One region of the Paenibacillus sp. YAF4_2 genome, then DNA from elsewhere that is predicted to be linked to it. Evidence: predicted binding sites of a transcription regulator. Region 1 holds the regulator's gene; each other region holds the start of a gene.
What was found. The regulator LexA, encoded in region 1, represses DNA repair genes until DNA is damaged. The targets are predictions, from matches to a motif close to CGAACATATGTTCG.
Positions count from the first base shown of each region.

Region 2: a site for LexA is predicted at 2,280-2,293, ahead of AB4Y93_RS21660 (DNA polymerase IV). Genes of this name have one in related genera too.
Region 3: a site for LexA is predicted at 1,663-1,676, ahead of recA (recombinase RecA). Genes of this name have one in related genera too.

Region 1 covers NZ_JBFRCT010000015.1:39,644-46,239, reverse strand. The annotation lists gene hflX (GTPase HflX) at 1-117, shown strand, start outside; gene AB4Y93_RS26555 (methionine gamma-lyase family protein) at 157-1,449, shown strand; gene AB4Y93_RS26550 (MerR family transcriptional regulator) at 1,538-1,948, shown strand; gene glnA (type I glutamate--ammonia ligase) at 1,994-3,322, shown strand; gene AB4Y93_RS26540 (PspC domain-containing protein) at 3,378-3,557, opposite strand; gene lexA (transcriptional repressor LexA) at 3,745-4,365, opposite strand; gene AB4Y93_RS26530 (LysM peptidoglycan-binding domain-containing protein) at 4,534-4,896, shown strand; gene AB4Y93_RS26525 (DUF896 domain-containing protein) at 5,051-5,242, shown strand; gene AB4Y93_RS26520 (hypothetical protein) at 5,322-5,837, shown strand; gene AB4Y93_RS26515 (HAD family hydrolase) at 5,865-6,596, shown strand, end outside.
Region 2 covers NZ_JBFRCT010000009.1:306,437-313,032, forward strand. The annotation lists gene AB4Y93_RS21650 (divergent PAP2 family protein) at 1-454, shown strand, start outside; gene AB4Y93_RS21655 (hypothetical protein) at 502-978, opposite strand; gene AB4Y93_RS21660 (DNA polymerase IV) at 975-2,228, opposite strand; gene AB4Y93_RS21665 (cation transporter dimerization domain-containing protein) at 2,484-2,654, shown strand; gene AB4Y93_RS21670 (hypothetical protein) at 2,947-3,132, shown strand; gene AB4Y93_RS21675 (MerR family transcriptional regulator) at 3,437-3,814, opposite strand; gene AB4Y93_RS21680 (zinc-binding dehydrogenase) at 3,940-4,872, shown strand; gene AB4Y93_RS21685 (hypothetical protein) at 5,173-5,460, shown strand; gene AB4Y93_RS21690 (CPBP family intramembrane glutamic endopeptidase) at 5,660-6,031, shown strand; gene AB4Y93_RS21695 (hypothetical protein) at 5,974-6,288, shown strand.
Region 3 covers NZ_JBFRCT010000001.1:721,327-727,922, forward strand. The annotation lists gene AB4Y93_RS03645 (regulatory protein RecX) at 1-413, opposite strand, end outside; gene recA (recombinase RecA) at 537-1,592, opposite strand; gene AB4Y93_RS03655 (competence/damage-inducible protein A) at 1,854-3,101, opposite strand; gene pgsA (CDP-diacylglycerol--glycerol-3-phosphate 3-phosphatidyltransferase) at 3,183-3,761, opposite strand; gene AB4Y93_RS03665 (YajQ family cyclic di-GMP-binding protein) at 3,981-4,472, opposite strand; gene AB4Y93_RS03670 (helix-turn-helix domain-containing protein) at 4,496-5,443, opposite strand; gene AB4Y93_RS03675 (DUF3388 domain-containing protein) at 5,462-6,235, opposite strand; gene AB4Y93_RS03680 (DUF3243 domain-containing protein) at 6,385-6,596, opposite strand, start outside.

The DNA of each region.
Region 1 (6,596 bases):
GGGGAAGTAGTAGAAAATGATGTTAGCGAAGATGGCGAATCGTTACGATTGACCGTTCAGGTCAGCCGTCAAGCATATGAATTACACGGATACAAACTACAGCCCTATATAGAATAAGGATTTGGGTTACGATAACAAAGGGAGAGACAGGCTAGAATGATTGACCATCAGGAGCAAGAAAATGAATCAATATGGAATGATCTGGAGCAATTAGCGGAAGAAGCGGAACAACTAGCTAGCGAGCAGCTGCGCTTGATTGACCGTATTGCTGAACGTAATCAATGGAAAGTAATCCGAGCGTTTCAGCGGCATCAAGTAAGCGATTTTCACTTCACAGGCTCGACGGGCTATGGATACAATGACCGCGGCCGTGAAGTGCTGGATCTTGTATACGCGGATGTATTTGGTGCCGAAGCGGCACTGGTACGTCCGCATTTCGTGTCGGGCACACATACAATTGGCTGCGCTCTGTTTGGAGTGCTGCGTCCTGGAGATGAACTGCTGTATATTACAGGGAAGCCTTACGACACCTTACACAAAGTGATCGGCAAGCCAGGAGATGGGACAGGCTCCTTGCAAGACTGGGGAATCCGTTATAACGAAGTGGATTTACAGGAAGACGGCAAGCTGGATTGGAATAGTATAGAAGCCGCAATTAATGAACATACGAAAGTAATTGGTATTCAGCGCTCAAGAGGGTACAGCTGGAGAGCATCATTTACCGTCGATGAGATTGGCGATATGGTTCAGAGGGTTAAGCAAATCAAGCCTGATGTGCTTGTGTTTGTTGACAACTGTTATGGCGAATTTACCGAACTGCGTGAGCCAACTCAAGTAGGTGTAGATTTAATGGCAGGTTCTCTCATCAAAAATCCCGGCGGCGGTCTTGCAGCAACCGGTGGTTATATCGTTGGAACTGCCGCTGCAGTCGAATCGGCAGCCTTTCGTCTGACTGCGCCGGGCATTGGGGGCGAGGTTGGTGCTATGCTGGACACGCTTCGCGGAATATATCAAGGGTTGTTCCTTGCACCACATCTGGTTGGACAAGCTGTGAAAGGAAGCGTCTTCGCCTCGGCAATGTTTGAACAGCTTGGCTTTGAGACTAAGCCTCATTGGTCCGAGCCTCGCACAGATCTTATTCAAGCAGTTAGATTTGGCGGAGCAGAGCAACTGATAGCGTTTGTACAAGGCATCCAACAGGCGGCTGCGGTTGATGCACATGTCGTACCTGAGCCATGGGACATGCCAGGATATGAACATCCTGTTATTATGGCGGCGGGAACGTTTATCCAAGGCGGAAGCCTTGAGTTATCAGCTGATGCACCGATACGTGAACCTTTTATCGCTTACATGCAAGGCGGCTTGACCTTTGCCCATGCGAAGTTTGGTGTACTTACAGCGTTACGTCGACTCATTAAGAACGGACTTATCGCAATTAAACGTAATTAAACGTAATTAAACCTAACACAACTTGACACGTTTTTGGTAGGTGGGTTATTATATACGTATAAATGAGCGACTGGAAGGTTGATGTGAAATGGGTGACGATATACGTAGAAACATGGCCTTATTTCCGATCGGTATCGTAATGAAGCTAACGGATCTAACGGCGCGTCAAATTCGTTATTACGAACAGCATGAATTGATTGTACCGGCAAGAACCGCCGGCAACCAGCGTCTGTTCTCTTTTAATGACGTCGAGCGTCTGTTAGAAATTAAAGCATTGATTGAAAAAGGCGTTAACATTGCTGGCATTAAGCAAGTCATGAATCCGGTTTCAAAAGAATCGGACGACGCTACAATCGTAAGCGAGCAATCAGAAGTGAAGCGTAAGGAGCTGTCCGATGCGCAGCTGCATCGCTTGCTGAAGCAGCAATTGCTCGAGAAACGTCCTGGCCAAGCATCCCTTATTCAAGGTCAGTTGTCGCGTTTCTTAAACAAGCGATAATCTAAGTCTTACTAATTTACGAACCAGCAAAAGGAGATGAACGGTGTGAGTTACACGAAAGAGGATATTAAACGCATTGCAGAGGAACAGAACGTTCGATTTATCCGTCTTCAATTTACCGATTTGCTTGGTACAATCAAGAACGTGGAAATTCCAGTAAGCCAGCTCGATAAAGCACTGGACAATAAAATGATGTTTGACGGATCTTCCATCGAAGGTTACGTTCGTATCGAAGAATCTGACATGTACTTATACCCTGATTTGGATACTTGGGTTGTATTCCCTTGGGTTGCACAAGATCGCGTTGCTCGTCTGATCTGTGATATCTATATGCCTGATGGCACACCATTTGCAGGTGACCCGCGTGGTATTCTGAAACGCTCCCTGCTTGAAGCAGAAGAGATGGGCTTTACAGCGATGAACGTAGGTCCTGAACCGGAATTTTTCCTGTTCAAAACCGATGACCGCGGTGAGCCTACAACAGAATTGAACGACCAAGGTGGTTACTTTGACCTTGCACCAATGGATATGGGCGAGAACTGCCGTCGCGAGATCGTACTTACACTTGAAGAGATGGGCTTCGAGATTGAAGCTTCTCATCATGAGGTAGCTCCAGGCCAGCACGAAATCGACTTTAAATATGCAGATGCTATTAAAGCGGCTGACCAGATTCAAACATTCAAGCTTGTTGTTAAGACAATTGCGAGACAACATGGCCTTCATGCAACCTTTATGCCAAAACCATTGTTTGGCGTGAACGGTTCTGGTATGCACTGCCACCAATCATTGTTCCAAGGCAGTACAAACATGTTCTATGATGAGAAAGATCGTCTTGGCCTTAGCCAAACTGCACGTTACTACATGGCCGGTATTCTGGAGCATGCACGTGCAATGGCAGCTATTACGAACCCAACGATCAATTCCTACAAACGGATGGTTCCTGGTTATGAGGCACCTTGTTATGTAGCTTGGTCAGCAAGTAACCGTTCGCCGATGATCCGTATCCCGGCATCCCGTGGCCTCAGCACACGTATCGAGGTACGTAACCCAGATCCAGCTGCTAACCCATACCTGGCACTTGCCGTTATGTTGAAAGCTGGCCTTGACGGTATTAAGAATAAAACTCCGCTTCCAGCACCAGTAGATCGCAACATCTACATCATGACGGAAGAAGAGCGTCTGGAATCTGGTGTGCCAAGCCTTCCATCCGATCTGAAGGAAGCTCTCGACGAAATGCTCCGCAGCGACGTGGTCTGCGAAGCACTTGGCGAGCACGCTCTGGCTCACTTCTACGAATTGAAAGAAATCGAGTGGGACATGTACAAAACACAAGTTCATCAATGGGAACGCGATCAGTATCTGACGCTGTACTAGGATTATTAGGATTTCTATTATGATGTAAAACACCCTCGACGTAGCGTCGAGGGTGTTATTTTTTATATAAAGAAGAGGGAGGATCAGGAATAATGTTAGCCAGGATCATATAGATAATTAGATTGGCGGGGATAAAAATGAGGAATATAACTCTTACGAACAAAGCGGATAGTTCAAAATAATTGGCGATCCCGCCGCATACCCCAGATATCGATCTATTGAATTCTGATTTCATTAATCGCTTCTTCAATCGCAGTCACCTCTCGGTCAGGAGATCTAATTCCATCACAGAAATAATACCATATAAAGGTAGTTGGGTAATGTTGAAATTTTCTATTATAATCCAAATCAAAAAAAGAGGCTGTTCTCACTATCCGAATGAAGCAATCGGATCAGCGGGAACAGCCTCTTTTTGTTAGTTATTAGTGGAAGTCACGGAACAACCCAACCACTTTACCGAGAATCGTTACTGTGTTCAAGCGGATGGGCTCCATTGTGGAGTTCTCCGGTTGAAGGCGAATATGGTCTTTCTCTTTGTAAAAAGTCTTTACAGTCGCTTCGTCATCTTCCGTCATTGCTACAACGATATCACCGTTGTTCGCCGTTTGCTGCTGGCGTACGATGACAAGATCACCGTTATGTATACCAGCTTCAATCATGCTCTCGCCAATGACATTCAAGATAAATACTTGATCATTTCCGACGAAATGAGCGGCTAATGGGAAATAATCTTCAATATTCTCAGTCGCAGTAATCGGCACGCCTGCCGTTACCTTGCCGACGATTGGTACTTGTGCTACAGCGGGGAGGATGATACCGTCAACACCGTCTTGATCTAAAATTTCGATCGCCCGGGGTTTAGTAGGATCGCGTCTAATAAGGCCTTTCTTCTCTAACCGATCCAGATGCCCGTGTACGGTGGAGCTTGATGCCAGGCCAACCGCTTCGCCGATTTCGCGAACAGAAGGCGGGTATCCTTTGTCCCGAACCTCATTCTTTATAAATTCAAGAATCGACTGTTGGCGGTTCGAAATCTTAGACACTGAAATCACTCCATTAATATATTTGAAGAAAATTATAACATAGAACCGGAGTTCGTACAAACATAAGTTCCTAAAAACAAAAGTTCGCATTTTTGTTGACTACAAACATTTGTTCGTGTTATTCTAAGAACAGAAGAAAACAGAACAAACGTTCGGGGAGCGATAATAATGATGATGAATCCAGCTTTTTATAAAAGTATCCATAAGGAAGATGCGGTTAAATCTTTCAAATCGCGGAGCAATATTGTTACTCGTCATGCTTTTAAACTTGTAGTAAGTGCAGCGGTGTTTGTCCTTCTCTTTACTAGTTTCCTAATGATGCGTACGAACGCTTCATCCGATCATATAGAAGCAGCAGCCTTGAATGAGGAGACTGTAGTTGTTACGGCAGGTGATACACTCTGGGGTATTGCAGACCGTTATCTGGATGGTTCCAAGGATATTAGACAGTACATCTATAAGATCAAAGAACGTAACCATTTAAGTACCGTTGAACTAAGGCCAGGACAAATCATAATTATTCCTCAATAACCTATTTATGAAGATGGACAGGGAGTAGCGCACAGGATGTGCGTTTTATTCCCTGTCCATTTGTCTATTCTTATATCATTACCTTGACAATTGCTCGCGTAAAAAGTCAAAATAGGTAAGAAGAGATGAGTATTGTACAAATGAGGTGAAGGCAGTGGAAGAAATCATCGCGCGTATTAATGAATTATCCCGTAAAAATAAAACAGTGGGTTTAACTGAAGAGGAAATTGCTGAACGTGCCGTATTGCGTCAACAATATTTGGATAATTTCAAAAGAAATTTCCGACAGCAGTTGGATACGATTGAAATTGTGGACGACGACGAGCAAAAGGGTGTAACCCATTAAGTTGGTCTGGATTTTATATAGTTAGCACTGGCGCCGTTCCATGAACGGCGCCCTGCAATATACACTAGGAGGAATTGGCTTGTCACGTACGTGGGAGCGCAAAGTGCGCAAAAATACGAACCAAATTAATAAAGCGCGTAAAAAGCATGGTGTTTCACAGATTGGTACTACATCATCTGGAAAACCCAAAACGGATCGCTTTACCGGCCGTAACTACATATTTCCAATCGTGCTCGTATTGATGATCGGTATGTATACCTTTATGGTAACTTCTGCTCCTGATTTTGAGCCATCAACGATGTTATGGGTAACGATTGGCTGTTATTTATTACTGGCATTGGTCTTCTTATTGCGCCGTCCGTATATCTCGATTGGTAAGGATTATATCCAAACCCGCAAAATGACTGGCGATAAGCAGCTTCCAGTGTCAAATATTAAAGGAATCAGCGTACAAAAGGGTGCAATTATCATCATGCAGCAAAAAGGTGCTAATTGGGTATTCTCGCGTTTGCTGAATCGTTATCCTACGGATGAAATCAGCGCTAAATTAAAGGATTTTGCTAAAATACACAATTTGCCTTTTGAAGAAAAATAGAAGCAGAGTAGGAGAGTTATGCGAATTATGGGGAAGCAAGCCGTTTTATTTGATCTTGATGATACTTTGCTGTGGGATGACCGCAGTGTAAAAGAAGCATTTGAAACAACATGTAAAGCTGGCGCTGAAGCTGCTGGCGTGGATCCTGAGCAATTGGAAGAATCCGTGCGCAGAGAAGCTCGTGCGTTGTATGAATCCTATGAAACGTTCCCGTTCACGAAAATGATTGGGATTAATCCTTTCGAAGGACTATGGGCTAACTTCCGCGAAGGAGAGCAAGAGGAGTTCCGTAATCTGGAGAAGCTTGCTCCTGATTATCGTAAAGATGCTTGGACTCGCGGCCTGCGTGCGCTTGGTGTAGAGGATGAAGTGCTCGGTGCTAAGCTTGCTGAACAATTCCCTGCAGAACGCCGCAGCCGTCCTATCGTATATGATGAAACCTTCCGTGTGCTTGATGCACTAAAAGGCAAGTACAAGCTGCTCCTGCTGACGAATGGTTCGCCAGACCTGCAGCGTGAGAAGCTGGCAGGAGTTCCTGAGCTTGCTCCTTATTTCGATCACATTATTATTTCGGGAGAATTCGGGGAAGGTAAGCCCGCTGCATCGATCTTCCGTCATGCATTGGAACGCTTGGGCATTGAACCGGAACACGGCATCATGGTTGGCGACAAACTGACGACCGATATTCTCGGAGCTAACACCATTGGTATGACATCTGTTTGGGTGAATCGTCATAGTGCTGTCCGCAATGATGACATC
Region 2 (6,596 bases), on a different contig from region 1:
TCCGCTAATTGCTTCACTTGCAGCTATTATTACCGCTCAAGGCTTGAAGATTCCCCTTGGATTTATTTCAGACGGTACATGGAATCTATCGCGGGCGATTGGGACGGGAGGAATGCCGAGCTCACATTCTGCAGCCGTGGTATCACTGGCAACGGTTATCGGAATGAACGATGGTTGGTCCTCCTCAATGTTTGCCATCGCAGCCGTCGTCAGCGCGATCACGATGTATGATGCTGCAGGCGTTCGCCGTCATGCGGGCATGCATGCTTCATCTATTAACAGGATTGCCAAGTCAATCAAATTTTTGCATCCTCATTCATCCACGGAAATAAAGCAGGATGATGAGTTGAAGGAGCTGCTCGGCCACCGTCCAATCGAAGTGTTCGGAGGCGCTGTATGGGGCGTAGTGGTAGGTCTTGTTATGTATTATTTAAGTACCATATCCCATTTCTGAACAAAAAACACCGCGCTGAACGGTCAGCTGGCGGTGTTCGTGAAAGGTTACCTAAACATGAGTGAGATATAGTTGGCGATGCGGACGCTGATCTCGGCACGGGCGGCATCACGGATCATGGAGAAGCGGTCCTCGTAGCCGCGGCAGACGAACTTATAATGGATCGCTCCATGCTCGCTGTCGCTTTCTTCGAGAAATACGCGGATATTTCGCTCTTTAAGCGCCTTGCGGACGGTGTTTAAGTCATTGTGAATATGGCCCATTAAGACGCGGGAGGCTTTCATATACAGCTGCTTCATGGAGTAGGGAGACAATTCAATGTCCTTGCAGTTCTTATCCACGATGGTCAGCATCATGGGGAGCAGCACATAGTCACGAATAAGCTCAAGCTCCTCTTTGCTCGGAACGGGGACAGGTCCGGCAGCTTTCGGCGTCTCGCGACGCTGCAGATATTGCTCTCGATGTTCAGGCAGCATCATACGGCTGGATTCCCAGCGGCCATTGCCTTCCAGTTTCTTGCTCATTTGTAGTGTCCTCCAATTTTGACGCTGCGCTCACGGGCCTGGGCTGCCTCAAGCAGCGAGGAAGCCCGCAGAATCGAGGTCGTTCCGAATTTATGACGGATCGCATCCGTGACGCGATCCAGCTTTCTTTCCTTTTCCCTGTTGCCGAACAGGGAAAGCTGGTATTGATCGTCAGGTACCAGCTTAGATAACGTAACGCCCAGCTTGCGGACGGGGAGACGATCCCAATGCGCGTAAAATAACGTCCGGGCCGCAGCGAATACTTCCTTCGTAATATTAGTCGGATCAGGCACCGTCATTTGACGGAAAAAGCCGGTCGGCCGATCGAAATCCGCCCCTTGCGCACCTGCTGCAACAACGCAGCCCATATAACCCTTCGCGCGGCTGCGGCGGCATACTTCCTCGCTTAATTCCAGCAGGATGATGTCGATTTCCTGCGGCTTACTGTAATCACGGGGCAGGGTCATCTGATGACCAACAGCTTGCTGCGCGTCGTGCGTGCTGGGTTTTACCGGACTTGGGTCAATGCCATTGGCCGTCTGCCAAAACAACTCCGCTTGAATATCGCTGTTGCGGCCCATCCGCGCCCGCAGCTTGCGCTTGAAATCCGGAAGCGGGAGGCTGCCGAGATCTCCAATTGTGGAAATCCCCATCCGCTGAAAATGTGCGGTCATCCGCGAGCCAACGCCAAACATTTTGTTCACAGGAAGCGGCCACAAAAGTGATTCAACATCTGTTTTCGGGAGCGTGAATACGCCGGCTTCGTTCTTTTTCGCCCAAATGTCAGTGGCCATCTTGGCCAGAATCTTGTTGGAGCTGATGCCGACCCGCGCCCAAACGCCAGTGTAGAGCATGATTTTTGTCTGGATCTGCGTTGCAATCTCATCGGGCGTGCCGAAGTAAGATAAAGAACCGGTGACGTCCAGGAACTGCTCGTCGATGGAGAAGGGCTCCACCAAATCGGTAAACGAGCGGAAGATGTCGGTAATCATAAGCGAGACTTCGATGTAAGCCTGCATGCGTGGTCTAATAATGACAAGATGCGGACACTTGCCAAGCGCCTCGCCAAGGGTCTCGGCAGTCGTGACGCCGTACTGCTTCGCAAGCGGACAAGCAGCCAAAATAATGCCCGAACGCCGCGAAGGATCGCCGGCCACAACGACCGGATCGTTCTTATATTCGGGATGAGCGGCCTTCTCGACGGACGCGTAGAACGACTGGCAGTCAATCAGCATAATGACACGTTCCATAATCCCCACTCCAATACAAATACGAAAGTATGTTCGTATCTTATTATATACCGAATGTATGTTCGCTATGCAAGGGATATTTGGAGGTAATTTCAAACAGTTGGGTGTGTGGGTGGTGTTGTGGTGGTGGTTGTGTTGTGTGTAGTACGTACAACAAACAAACAAGAAGAGTAATCGGCGCTGCAGCATGCATGTAGTGTTAGTGTAGTAAACAACAACACAACGACGAATATCGATTCTAGTCTGAATTCTTGTTTGTGCGCTAATTTCAAGAAGGAAATCCCAGAGGTAAAAGATCTGAAAGCTAGAAATTATGGCAGTAATGCGGTTGTTGATGTGGTCCTGTCAATCGATAAAACCCTTGATTTTTATGAAGCACATGAAGTAGCTACAGAGGTGGAATTGAAAAAACTTCAGAAGTATTAGAAGTACATGTGCATTATGAGCCAGCGAAATAATTGTGGCGTTGCACCTCAAATTGAGGTGGTAATGCAAAGAGAAGATTTCTACTTGTGGCATTAGTAAAAGCATTAGAGGTATAAAGCTAAAGGGAGAGGATAGTTGAATAAAGATTATTACAGCTGGTCATCCGATCGGCTGCTTTTTTCATTAGCGCAAGGCGTCAATAACTGCCTGTTTTATTTATTTCCCAGTCCAAATTCAATCTTATGCATAGTTTATTCTAATGCATTGAGTGACGTGGAAGGATGAGGGAAACGTGAAACAAAAGCACAAATGGAAGAATAATGCACATATGAAGAAAAAAACGAAACAAGAGGAGCTGCAACCCACAGGACAAAAGCTTGATTCAAATATAAATGAGCTAGAATGGTTGGACGGGAAGGATGAATACAAAGTTAAGGAAACCCCTTCAAGAGGCTTTTTAAACGCCAGTTTGAAGTAATTACGGAGAATTGAGAGATCAATAAACAACATGAGAAGACTGTCGATAACAATGTATAATTAACCTTTCAAGATGGAGATAATATAGAAGTCAATTGTTCTGCCGAAGAACGTTGACGTGAAGATATGGACGGTAGACATATGTCTACCGTTTTTTCTTTGATGTTGGGTGCCAAGATGTTACCTTTGTCTTGTCTCAGCTAACGGGAGGTTAGTGAGATCAATTTATCAGGAGCAGGCGCCGCGGCGACCTGCTCCTGTTCGCTAAACTATTCTTACGAATAGCTTTTCAATAGTAATTCTTGTTAACTCTCTTTTTCCGCAGAATCCAACAATGCCATCTTGTTTGCCAGCATCCGTGCCAGATGTGTTTGAACTTGCTCCAATTCATCTTTTTTTCTTTCGATCTCCTGCATCTTTTGACTAAGAAGCTCAATTTTCTTTGAAAGGGGAAGATCATTTACCTCATAAGCTTGGATCACTTCTTTGAGTTCCGCTAACGTAAATCCTACGGCTTGAACCTTTTTCATCATCAGAAGATGATCGACTGCCACTTCGTAATAGTCGCGATAATTGTTTTCTTCCCGTCGAACATGGCGGGCATCCAGAAGTCCTTCTTTTTCATAAAAGCGAATGGCAGGCGGCGTTAAACCGGTCCTTTGTGCCAATACTTGGATTTTCATAAAAATCTCCTCAAAATGGTCTTGACCTTCAAGTAAACTTTATAGTTTATACTCTAAACGTCGAGCGACACTATGTCAAAGCATAATAAAAGATTTAGACGAAAAACTCGGAAAGAAGGAGACACATGATGAGTACGATTCGCGCAATTGTTGTTGATCCCGCTGTACAAGGACGTCTAAAAGTCGACGAAGTAGAGGCCCCCCATCCAGCCTCGTCGGAAGCATTGGTTCGCGTTTATGCGATCTCGCTCAATCTTGGCGAGGTGCGCACTACAATAAGAGCAAATGCAGGGTGGCGCCCGGGGTGGGACCTATCCGGTGTAGTAGAACAGTCGGCTGCCGATGGATCGGGGCCTCCAGTCGGGGCCAGAGTCTTCGGAATGGTTCATTCAGGTTCATGGGCGGAACTTGTCGTCGTTCCAACGAATTTCTTATTAGAAATTCCCGAAAATGTTACTTTTGCTCAGGCTGCAACTTTGCCCGTGGCTGGACTCACTGCTTTATTTGCATTGGAGAGAGGCGGCGTTCTTCTTCATCGAAAGGTGTTAGTTACTGGGGCATCCGGCGGTGTGGGCCATTTTGCTTGCCAGCTGGCAAAGGAAGCAGGCGCTATAGTTACCGCACTTGTGCGACGCGAAGAGCGTGTGGCTTGTCTTCAAGAGATAGGGGTACACAAGGTAGTTGTTGGAGAAGACGTTGTTGCAGCTCAATCGTTCGGTCCTTATGACGTTATCATCGATACGTTGGGTGGCAAATCGTTAAACATCGTTTCGACATTTCTTGTAAAAGGTGGCAGCTGTATTAACGTTGGAGCTGCAACAGAACCGGAAATGACGCTCCAGGCTAGACTTGACTCGGTTCCGGACGGAGTGCTCGTTCTTGATGGAATGCCATCAGAAGGTGTGTCAAAAGATCTTGGACGATTAGCTCAAATGGTTGCCGAGGGATTATTGCATCCGCAAATCGGTCTGGAGGCACCATGGACCGAAATTGCTGAGGTTACCAAGAGCCTTTTGAACCGACGAGTTGTTGGTAAAGCGGTGCTATCTGTCTTTTGATGATACGTCTCAAAGTTCGTTTATAAGATAGGTGGATGTATGGCTTGGACCGCTTCCGTTCAATCGGTTGCTCATTTTTGGTATAACGATTAGAGCTTGATGCTCAAAAAGCATGATGCTCAAAAAGAATACAGGACTACGCAAAGGCTGTCTTAGAAATAATCAAATCAATTTACCCAACTTCTCTTGAACAGATTTGCGATATTAAATGTAATATGGCATGCGGTTGAAGATGGAATCATTCGAGACTATACGGGGTTTTTCGACATACTAGAGGTGTTTCATTGGGATCAGTTCGGCATGGTTGGCATGTTCGTTTACCAGTTCGGAGCTTATATGATGCTCATGTCGTTGCTAACCCTGCTGTTCTCGGGCTTGCGGCATGTTATGGGATGGATCATTTGGTGCGTGCTGATTGCCGCCATTTCGATTGGTACCGCGCTGCCTGCTTTCCGCCCAGAGGTAGTAGACGGATTTAAGGTGCTGCTGTATAACGATTCACTGCTGAAGGGATTCCTACTCACAATCTCTTTTGCCCTCGTATTCTCGATCGGTGGCTGGTTGTTTACACGTAGGCGGTTCATTTGATTTTTATAAAAGTAGAAGGTGAAGAACGAATGAAAGAAAAAGATAAAAAAAATCAAACTTGGTTCTTATTGTATTCGTCTACTATGTAATCACTTCAATTGCATCACTGGCGTTAGGACTCATACAAACTAATACGAGTATTCCCGAGGTAGTCATCCAGTTGACACAGTTTGGACCGACAATAGGTGTTGTAGTTGTTATGCTGTTATTTAACGGCAAGAAACGTATTCCTATTTCACTCGGACTTAGCTTCCGATCTTTGGTCCTGCGTCGATTACTGGCAGTATGCGTATTGGTAATTGCTATATTCTCCGTATCAATTGTTGCTTATAAAATATTTGGACATCAAGTAGACTACACTCCTCCCTCTACTCTATCGCATCCGTTCTGGCTAATTATCATCGCGCAATTTATTGGTGCTGCTGGAGAAGAGTTTGGGTGGCGGTGTTTTCTACAGCCCTTATTCCAGACGAAGCTAGGCGTACTTCCTAGTTCCATACTGGTGGGTCTATTATGGGGGGCTGGCATAATGTTTACTCTGAGGGATTGTTGTTTGCCGTCTCATTTATAATGATGGCTGTCTCTCTCTCTGTTATTGTTGGGGAACTACTACGAGACTCAGGGGGTAACAACCTCGTAATAGCATCAGTATTTCATGCTCTGATTAATTTGGGACTACTCTTATTGTTTAATGAAGAAAGCGGCAATTCTTCTGCTATGGCAATCATAAGCATTGCTAGTCTGGCAGCTGCATTGGCCGTAATTGCGATTTCTATGAAGCAAAGAAGAGAAATTCTGAAATTATCAAAAAATTTACTACAATTGTGAATGCTGAAAAATGCCAATATAAGCATCAAACATGTGGAGAAGATCTCGAGGCCACGTATCCCGTTACTAGTTCCACGTTACCGTTTCCTCTGTTGATTACGTTGATATCCAATGTATATTCGCTAAAGAAAAGCACCTGTAGAAGGTGCTTTTAATTTCGCCTTTAAAGTGTTACGGAGAACCGTATCACAAATAGGGTGAATCTCTATGTTGAAATTACGATTCGAATTTAACCCCAGTCACATAAGCGCTTAGGCCACCGATAGGAATCGGTGACCTCATAATACGAACAGGCAGGATAGTGTAAT
Region 3 (6,596 bases), on a different contig from region 1:
AGCTCCTGCTTAATCCAACGGCGGCCTTTTTGACTATAACGGATACGCTGCTTGGCAAATTGCCGCGCATACTCTTCATCATCAACAATATGCTCCGATTCTAAACGTTCAAGCGCATAAGCAATTGGCTCCGGCTCGAACGCCTTGCGCATTAAATATTGCTCAATTTCTTTGCGAGTCCTTGCTTTGAACCCCAAATAGTAAATAGCTAGCGCATAAGCCCTGTAACGATCATCTTCTTCCGTTATCTCGGTAATTTCCTCCGTGCTGAGCGACGTACCCTTAAATAATCGGTGCTTAATTAACAAATCCTCGTGAACCGAGAATAGCGGCTCTTCCATGCCATTCGTGAAGATGTTGTAACGCTTTCGTTCCTTGCGGTCCTGTTCGACCGATGAAATCTCGATAATCATTTAGGACTCACTCCGTTCGTTATGGCGAAAAAGGAGCAACGCCGCCCTCAATGGGACGGCGTTGCTCCTAAGCTATTAACTTAACTTCCGCAGTATGGATTCATAGCTGCGAAAGTTGAATTATTAATCATCAAGTTCCGACTCATCGAAATCATCGTCATCATCTTTCGAGAAGTCAGCTGGCTCTGCCGAAGCAGACAAGTTGCTTTGTTCACGGATTTGCTTCTCGATTACTGCAGCAATCTGCGGATGATCCTTCAAGAACTGCTTCGCGTTCTCGCGGCCTTGACCTAAGCGATCACCATTGTAGGAGAACCATGCTCCACTCTTCTGAACGATGTCCATCTCTGTGCCAATATCGACAAGGCTACCTTCTCTCGAAATGCCCTCACCGTACATAATATCGACCTCAGCTTGCTTAAATGGCGGAGCAACTTTATTCTTAACGACTTTGATACGCGTACGGTTACCAACCATGTCGTTGCCTTGTTTGATTGTTTCAATACGGCGGACATCAAGACGAACGGAAGAATAGAACTTGAGTGCGCGTCCGCCTGGCGTTGTCTCCGGGTTACCAAACATAACGCCGACTTTCTCACGCAATTGGTTGATGAAGATTGCAATTGTCTTCGACTTGCTGATTGCGCCGCCCAACTTACGAAGTGCTTGTGACATCAGACGTGCTTGCAGACCAACGTGGGAATCACCCATGTCGCCTTCAATCTCTGCTTTTGGTACAAGAGCCGCAACGGAGTCGATAACGATAATGTCAACAGCGCCGCTGCGTACAAGAGCTTCTGCAATTTCAAGTGCTTGCTCTCCTGTATCTGGTTGAGACAACAGCAACTCATCGATGTTAACGCCAAGCTTATTTGCGTACGATGGATCGAGCGCATGCTCGGCATCGATAAACGCTGCTTGTCCGCCAATACGTTGTACTTCCGCAATCGCGTGAAGGGCAACTGTTGTTTTACCGGAGGATTCCGGTCCATAAACCTCGATAATACGACCTCTCGGTAAACCGCCAATTCCAAGTGCAATATCTAAAGCAAGGGAACCGCTCGGCACGGTTTCAACTTGCATATGTGTGGATTCTCCTAATTTCATGATGGAACCTTTACCAAATTGTTTCTCAATTTGACGTAAAGCCATCTCTAAAGCAGCACGACGATCCGACAAGCCACTCACATCCTTCATTCATTTATAATTGTATGATACCTTGTTTCTAGTCAAAAGCCAAGCTTTTTTTCGAACATACATTCGTCTTTTTATTTCCACGTCCTTTCATTCCTATGGTGATACCCCATCTTAAGTGACTTTTAAAAATAGACATAAAAAAACCGCAGCAAAGTAATCTTCGCCACGGTTCTTCCGTATACTGACAATTATAACGGAACTGGTACAATCCCGCAAGCTTTTTCGCGTTAATCCGACAAATTATTATTCGCCTAGTTTAAGCCATAATTGATATAAGGCAGCTTTAACAGCTCGAATACGGATAATCGATCGAGTTCCCGAGAAATGACCGGTAAAGACCGACGTCGGCTTCCCCCGCTCTGCAACCGCATAGTAGACAAGCCCTACCGGATGGCCTTCTGCTTGAGCCGGACCAGCAACACCCGTTAAGGATACACCAAAATCCGAATCACCAATCTGGCGTACTCGCTCAGCCATCATCGCAGCAGTCGACTCACTGATTGCACCAGGTGCTCCATCACCCTCTAGTTGGGCCATTGGAATGCCAAGAAGCTTATGCTTCATTTCGTTTGTATAGGTCACGACACCACCTGAATATTCGCCGCTGCTGCCTGGAATGCCGGTAATTAGCTCCGCTAGCAGCCCCCCGCTTATACTTTCCGCAGTCGAAAGCTTTCTTCTGGAAGCCCGAAGCAGCTGAACAATCTGTTCTTCTAATGTAATTTCTTCTCGTGCATATAAGTGTTGACCTACACGCTGCATGATATCTGCAGTGGTTTTATCAAGCTTCGCCGTTGCATCTGTTTCATTAGCCGCTTTTGTTGACACACGGATCGCAACTTCGCCCTCCTTTGCATAAGGGGCAATGGTAGGATCAGATTGTGCTTCGATAAGATCAATAAGCTTTGCTTCAAGCGTAGATTCGCCAATACCTGCAAACATAAGAACCCGTGAATACAGCGGCTCTTCCGTACTAAGGATAGATCGCAGCCATTCCGCACCAGGACCTTCCATCATAGGCTTCATTTCACGCGGCGGACCAGGAAGCATCAAATAATGTGTCCCCTCTTCAGAAAGCCCATTCCCAACAGCGAGTCCCGCTTCATTATCGATCGGTACGCTGCCATCAATCATCAACGCTTGCCGCCTATTGCTCTCCACCATATGAATGCCTCGGGAGCTGAACATGTGCTCGATCTTATCCATGGACGGCTGGTGGATAGAAAGACTCCTATTTAAATAAGCCGCGAGCACATCCTTCGTCAAGTCATCCTGTGTAGGACCAATACCGCCGGTAAAGACGAGCAAATCTGCACGTTCACGCGCAATCTCAATTGCTTGACGAATGCGGGCTGAATTATCGCCAACTACCGTTTGAAAGTAAACATCAATGCCAAACGTGGCAAGCTTTCTTGACAAGTACTGTGCGTTTGTATTTACAATCTGACCAAGCAGCAGCTCCGTACCAACTGCAATAATTTCCGCTTTCACTCGATTTCCCCCTTGATTTTTAGCATTAGGAAGCAAAAGCACCTCTCCTCTTCAGGAAAGATGCTTTATTGTTACTTATGTTTATTGCACAGGAATCAAATGTTTATTCTTGAAGAAATAATCAAAGCCGGAATACACCGTAATCAGAACGGCCAGCCAGCTAATGATCTCGTCAAACGGAAAATCGATGAACGAGAACGGAAAGTTGTTGAGCAAGAGCGAAATAATCATCGTAATTTGAACGGCTGTCTTCCATTTGCCCCAAGTGCTCGCAGCCATAACACTGCCATCAAGAAGAGCAATCTGACGCAAACCTGTTACCGCAAATTCACGACTGATAATAACGATCGCCATCCATGCCGCTAACTTGTCCATCTGCACAAGTGAGATCAAGACAGCTGCAACAAGCAGTTTGTCTGCAAGCGGATCAAGAAGTTTCCCAAGGTTCGTTACGATCTTGTTCTTACGTGCGATGTAGCCATCGAGCCCATCAGTACTTGCCGCTATGATAAAGATGATAGCCGCTATGATCTGATTGTATGTAATGGAGTAATCGTCGCCGAACTCAAGCGGCTTAATATCAATATTGACGAGCAGAAATACCATAATGATCGGCACTAAAATAATTCTAGCCAGCGTTATCCTATTCGCCAGGTTCATTAGTATACACCCCCGGTCAAATCCGAATTGCGTTTAGCCTTGTTCCTGCTATGATGCATGATTGCTTGTACTGTCATTTATATGTCCCCCGGATCGTTTCCAAAAGCTATCAACTAGTATAATACATGCCATTTCCTGTGTCAAAACACGAAAGCATCATCGTTCGAAAGCCCTTCAACCGCCGCGTGGAGCGTCAGCGAAGGGCCGGATTAAGGCGTATTAACGGTAGTTCGTGAACTGCAGCTCGATTTTCAAATCCGCACCGCGAAGCAAAGCCATAACAGCCTGCAAATCATCACGGCTTTTTCCGGTTACACGGATCTGGTCGCCCTGAATTTGGCTCTTCACCTTCAGCTTGGAGTCACGAATAAGAATATTGATTTTCTTGGAATCATCTTGCTCAATACCTTGCTTGAGCTTAATCCGTTGACGAACGGTATGCGCAGAAGCAGATTCGACCTTGCCATATTCCAAGTTTTTAATCGGAACTCCACGCTTAGCCATCTTCGACTTCAGAATATCAAGAACACTCTCCAGCTTGAAATCATCATCGGAAATAATGATAAGTTCTTCCTTCTCAAGCTTGATGCTGCTCTTACTTCCTTTAAAGTCAAAACGCGTCTCGATCTCGCGTTCCGCTTGTGTAATGGCATTGTTTAACTCTTGCATATCCATCTTCGATACAATATCAAATGAACTTTCTGAACTCATCTTTAAACAACTCTCCCTTTGTTCTATTCCGTTCCTTGCTGGTTATTTGTGTCTGCTGTATCCCCAGGTGTTGATGTATTATCAGGACTTTGGCTTTGTGTTCCCTCTGTCCCTCCGGCACCCTCAGCAGGGTTCAGTTGGATTTTCTTCGATCCTGCACGATCCCCATCATTGATCACTACACCATCAACCGTAATGACACTGAGGTCAGCACGGCCTACATTAATGTAAAGTGACTGATCAAGATCATAAGTGAGAACAGATCCATCCTCTGCATTTTTCGAAATTAGAGCTTCGCCGTCTTTACTGCCCTTACGCACTTCAGTCCAGCTTGGGCCGCCGGAGACCTTAATCTCCACTTTATGCAGCACGCCTGCCGGAGCGACGTCATAATGATCCACCTTACCGATCTTAGACGAGAACGTTAGTGTAGTTGGGTCTTGACTTGGTGTTGGCGTAGGTGTCGAAGTTGGAGTACCAGTACCGCCATTCGACGTGTCTGGCGATTGGGTCTCAGCAGGCGGTGATGCCTGATCCGTAATATTGGTATCGTCCATTTCTTTCGTATCGCTGGATTTGTTATTAACGAAATAAACCCATACGACAACGACGATCAGGATCAGGAACGACCACATCATCACGTTGAAGCTGAGCTTGCTAATCCGTTCCGATGAGCGTGTTTGAACACGCTTAGGTTGTCTCGTTGGTACCGCTTCTACAATCTGATCAGTAACTGAGGCAGGAACCTCATGCTGGTATAGACGCAATACTTCATCTGCATCAAGACCTACAGCATCACAATAATTTTTTACAAAAGCGCGTAAATAGAAGGTTCCAGGCAGCACGCTGTGATCGCCGCTTTCGATTGCTTCCAGATAACGTTTGCGTATTTTCGTCGTTTCCTGTACATCCTCAAGCGTTAATCCGCGTTCTTCCCTTGCTTGACGCAGCAACGCTCCTAAATCTGACATGGTGTCTACTCCTCTCTGCTAGAATTCATTATCAGAATAATTGGCTGTGAATGATTCGTATGTAATTTCTTCGTCTGGTGTATTACGAAGCTCGATAATCATATCAAAATGGCTGTAGTCATATTGCGATTCTTTAATAAAAATATCCGGATGCTCGATCACTTTCGTTGACGGCATCGCCATGATCTCCTGCAGCAGTGAGTAATGCTTCTCATTTGAGCGGATTGTGCTGACAATACCGTCAATGATAAAGATATTGTTATCCGTCATTTCATCTTCGGAAAGCTGACTTCTTACGGTTTGTCTGAGCAATGTTGACGATACAAAAGTCCACCGCTTATTGGAGCAAACACTGCCCGCAATAATGGATTCCGTCTTGCCAACACGAGGCATACCGCGAAGCCCAATAACCTGATTGCCATCTCGTTTGAATACTTCGCCAAGGAAATCAACTAGGAGACCAAGCTCATCCCTTGTAAACCGGAACGTTTTACGATCATCGGAGTCCCTTTCGATATAACGTCCATGACGAACAGCCAATATATCAACGATTGTTGGCGTGCGAAGCTTGTTGACAGTAATATTATCGACCTTCTGAAGCATCTTGCCAAGCAGCACGATTTTCTCTTCGTCGTCAGTCTGAAGCAGCATACCCCGTGTACGATCCTCAACACCGTTAATGGTCATAATATTCACTTCAAGCATCCCCAGCAGTGATGCGATATCACCGAGCAGGCCCGGTCTATTCTTATGTATTTTATACTCCATATAATATTGCTGCTTTGATCCCATTTCACACCGTCCCTTGTTGTCACCAATCCCAATCGATTGAATCGCTTATAAAAATTTATTCTACAATTTTCGCCACATTCCTGCAACCTATACATAGACATTGCAGAAAAGCCTCCAATTTGGGAGGCTTTTCTGCAAGATGCCATCATTTAGGTTGTTTCGACCAATTTAACCATCAAACCAGCTACGGTTTTGCGTTCGTTCTCATCGCCCGCATCCCAAAGCTGCTTCAGCACGCGCTGCTGTTCATTTTTAGGATCGACCTTTTCATCAAGGAATGATCCAATTTCATACGCCAAATTTTTAATGGTCTCTTCTGTCATCCCGTTATTTTTGGCTTGTGCTACGCGATCCGACAAAA